DNA from 2 places in the Pseudoalteromonas sp. SG44-5 genome. Region 2 is predicted to be linked to the other one. Evidence: riboswitches for the same ligand, from Rfam matches in the RefSeq annotation. Region 2 holds a riboswitch; the other holds the start of a gene.
The links. Region 2 has a riboswitch for lysine ahead of lysC (lysine-sensitive aspartokinase 3). Riboswitches for the same ligand answer to the same signal wherever they lie in the genome.

Region 1 (2,208 bases), on a different contig from region 2:
CATTTTCGGGGATCGTTTTTACTTTTTTATAATTGCGAACAATGCGCTCGTCGCTGGCTTTTTGCTCCAACATATCGGGTGGCATCATTAATAATTTTTCAACGCTAAAATGCCAAAAAACCTCTCTAAAGCCTGCCCACTTGCTGTTAATAACCGACCAGTAAAAGCCACTTTGAAAAACCTTGCGCGTAAACTCTTCCAGCCAATCATCATCACTTAAAGCTACTAATTGTCGCTTAGATGCAGGTTTAGCGAGTAATTGCTGTAGCATTTGTGTTGAGCCTTTTCGCTCTACTGCTCGCTGATAAATATCATTAAATTTTTCCATCTGCTTGAAACCTTATTTTGCAGTTACAAATTTCGCGCCGCGATTATCCCCTAGTTTAAGGGAAATCGTCCTTATACGTAACCGTTGCCAAAATCGATGACACTATCTGCACTTAGCTGCTTGACACCCAGATGGCTAAAATGATTTAATCATCGCACTTACCCTATTTAATTATATTTGTATTGCTAGCAGTACAAATATAAAGGGCTGGAAGAGGTGCGTTATTCAGGTAGCGTATGTTAGGAGCACAAACTCCATTGAGCATACGTAAGGGGAATTAACGCCGAGAAACAACAATATTTGTGTCATTGTTGTTTCGGGCGACTAGGTTGAATCCTAGCGACTGTCACCAATAGCTATTTAAACGTAGCTTATTAGTTTGGTGGAGAGCTTCTGGTCTTAGTATAATAAGGCCGTGCGCCCTATTATTTAAGCCCATTCGCTCTTCGAATTATAACATACCCTACACGTGGGTATTTGTTCGAACGATGTTAATGCGGCTCTTTCCTATATAGCTTCTTAACTCACCGAACATTCTATAAGTTCGCGAGAGATGATCAAAAACTTTAATTTAGATGACTACTCAGTCTGGACGGCGCTCGTTACTCCGTTTAATCAAAACGGTACAATCGACTATGGCACCTTAACCACTTTGGTTGCTGAGCAAGCCGCTGCCAATAATGCTATTTTATTACTAGGCAGCACAGGCGAAGGCTTAGCCTTAACACTTAAAGAGCAACAAGCCATTGTTGAGCACGTGTGCCAATTATCGCCTAATGTACCCTTAATGGTGGCTGTAGGTGGTATGAACCTCAAACAGCAATTAGCCTGGGTTGAATACTGTAACCACTTGCCTATTCATAGCTTTTTACTTGGCTCGCCGCTTTATGCAAAGCCCGGTGTAATTGGGCAAACCCATTGGTTTGAAAGCCTTTTAAATATAAGTAAACACCCTTGTATGCTTTATAACGTACCAGGGCGAAGCGCTGTCGATATTCCAGTGGCAACCATTCAAAACCTACAACAACATAAAAACCTATGGGCACTTAAAGAAGCCAGTGGCAACATTGCGCAATTTGAAGCTTACCGTCAAGCGGCTCCTAACTTAGCTATTTTTAGCGGCGACGATGCGCTTATGCCCTACTTTGCCCAAGCCGGCGCTAAAGGGCTGGTATCGGTAGCAGCTAATGCTTGGCCGCTACAAACTCACGAATTCGTACAGCGTAGCCTAAGTGGCCAATACCCCAATTTATTTACTCAGTGGTCAAGCGCAATCAGTAGCTTGTTCACTGTAGCAAACCCCATTCCCGTTAAAGTACTCATGCATTTACAAGGGCGATTAACGAGTTCGTATTTACGCCCACCGTTAACTCACCTCGAATTAACGCAAACAACGTGCATTGAACAAGCAAACAACACCATTTTATCTTGGCATTAAACATAGGTTTTTATAATGAGCTGGTTAGAACTATTAAATAATTTAGAGTCGGGCGCAGTACGCGCAGCATCACAAAACGAAAGCGGCCAATGGCAGGCTAACGTTGCAGTAAAACAGGGTATTTTAGAAGCCTTTAAAAATGGTACAAACACCGAATTTGTCGGTGGCTTTGTTGATAAACATAACTTAGCGCCACAACAGTTTAGTGCCACCGATGGCGTACGTATGGTCCCGGGTGGCTCAAGCGTTCGCCGTGGTGCTTATGTAGCTAAAGGCACTATTATTATGCCACCAGCGTATGTAAATATTGGCGCATACATTGACGAAGGCACTATGGTAGATAGTCACGCTTTAGTTGGCTCGTGCGCGCAAGTAGGTAAAAATGTCCACCTTAGCGCAGCCGTGCAACTTGGCGGTGTGTTAGAGCCAATTGGTGCCAGCC
Region 2 (2,208 bases):
GACCCTACAAACACATTAATATGGCTGCGGCTGGCGGGTAAAATAGTTGCCGGATGCAATACTTTTGCACCAAAGGTAGCCATTTCGGCGGCTTCGTCAAAGCTGAGGCGTGCAATTGGCGTGGCTTTTACACATAAACGCGGGTCGGTACTAAAAATACCCACTACATCAGTCCAAATATGTACACTTTTGGCATGAATAGCCTCGGCCAATAATGCCGCGCTGTAGTCTGATCCACCGCGCCCTAAAGTGGTCGTTTGGCCGTGCTCGTCGCTGCCAATAAAGCCCTGTGTAACAATTACTTGATCGTCTAACAGCGGAATAAGTAATGCGCTTGCTGCTTGTGCAGTAGCTGCAACATTAGGAGTTGCTTTACCAAATTGACTGTCGGTTTTAAGCACTTGGCGCACGTCAAAGCGTATTGCATTTAAACCTTTTGAGCGCAGCACTTGGGTAAATAAATAAGTTGATAATCGCTCGCCAAAACTTAATAGCTCGTCATGTAGCGCTTTTGTTTGTAACGTTTGGCTGGCTAGTTTTTCAAATGCCGCTAACGTCTGGGCAAAGCCCTGCTCTAAATCGGTATCTAAACTCAATTCAGCTAAAATAGCCTGCTGAATCGCTAGCACACCGTTAATATGCGCTTGGCGCTCATCTTCGCTAAGGCTGCTATTGCACAGCTCAACTAAATGATTAGTGACTCCTGCGCTGGCGCTTAGTGCAACAATACGCACGCTTTTATCTGCTACTATTATTTTACTACTGTGATCCATAGCTGCAAAGTTAGCTACGCTGGTGCCGCCAAATTTAGCAACGGTATAATTTGATTTGTTGCCTAATAATACATGTGGCACTGATTGGGTTGTCATTTCGTCTCCTTTCACGGCATCCAAACCGTAATAAAACAAGAAGAACTTGGCAGCAAATATAAGGTAAGAAAATTCACTGCCAGAAGCTCTCCACCTATATTGGTGACAGTTTTGAGGATTCAGCCCCATAAACCGAAAAATAACGACGACGACGTGTTATTTTTCTCGGCGAGTACTTCCCTCTTTAATGCTCAACGGCGTTCGTCACCTCACATTAAATACCTAAGTATCGCACCTCTTCTGAATGTTGTATTAATGGCTATTTCAGCAATCACTAATAAAACAAAACCCCAGCAATATATTGAAAAGCTCAATACTTTACTGGGGCTTTGAAAGTTATCGTTTAGACATCTAGCTGTCAAGCACTTTAATAACTAATATTAAACAAAACCAGCCATTAAGTATGAGCCGGTATAGCCTACGGTGTAACAAATTAATAAATAAAACGACAAACGTAAGTAGTTCATAAAGGTCAGTTCTTTAACTTTACTCATGGCAATAATACCCGCCGCTGAGCCTATAATTAACATAGAGCCCCCTACGCCTGTGGCATAGGTAAACGACAGCCAATGCTGTTGTGTCATTACTATATCTGCTTTTAATAACGCGGCTGTAAGTGGTACGTTATCAACGCCTGCCGACAATATACCCATTAAATAGTTTGCGTATTCAGGTGCCATTATTGTGTACAGGTCGCTAAAGTGGCTTAACATACCAACTTCTTTTAGCGCTCCTACCAGTAATAATACACCTACAAAAAACAACAAGGTGTCGTATTCTATTTCACGAATGAAATCTATCATGTCTTTGTTTATGTCTTTTTTGCGCATTAAAAATTGCGCTACTAAAAACATCATAGACAAACCAAACAAAAAGGTAAGCAATGGCGGTACACTGTATAAAACACTCAGTGTTAAGGTAGCAATAACCGTAGATAAGAAGATAACTGCAATTGTAATATCGGTTTTTTCAATGCGTTTTTGCTTGGTTTTAGTAAAGTCGAGCTGGCCATTTAAGCCAATTGACAACAGTGCGGCTAACAGCATCACACTTACAAATGCTGGCCCAATTAACAATAACAAATTGCTAATAGTTACTTTGCCATCTAAAAATATCATTAACGTGGTTACATCGCCGGTAATTAACGACACACCACCGGAGTTAACCGCAAAGATAATCAGCGTGGCGTATCTAATTAGCTTTTTGGCTTCAAGTTTTAATGATAAAACCACCGCTAAAGATATAAGCGTAGCGGTTACGTTATCGGAAATAGAAGAGAATATAAATGCAAAAACACCAACCAAAAACATTAACTTACGTTCGCTAATTCGTTTTGGCA

Region 1: it holds a riboswitch for lysine, as region 2 does, so the genes downstream of both, dapA (4-hydroxy-tetrahydrodipicolinate synthase) here and lysC (lysine-sensitive aspartokinase 3) in region 2, are expected to answer to the same signal.

Annotation. Positions count from the first base shown of each region.
Region 1 covers NZ_JACJES010000009.1:48,200-50,407, forward strand. Annotated here, with positions in the region: gene H5079_RS11190 (DNA-3-methyladenine glycosylase I) at 1-328, opposite strand, end outside; lysine riboswitch at 532-729, shown strand; gene dapA (4-hydroxy-tetrahydrodipicolinate synthase) at 882-1,766, shown strand; gene H5079_RS11200 (2,3,4,5-tetrahydropyridine-2,6-dicarboxylate N-succinyltransferase) at 1,782-2,208, shown strand, end outside.
Region 2 covers NZ_JACJES010000001.1:260,496-262,703, reverse strand. Annotated here, with positions in the region: gene lysC (lysine-sensitive aspartokinase 3) at 1-869, opposite strand, end outside; lysine riboswitch at 945-1,117, opposite strand; gene nhaD (sodium:proton antiporter NhaD) at 1,250-2,208, opposite strand, start outside.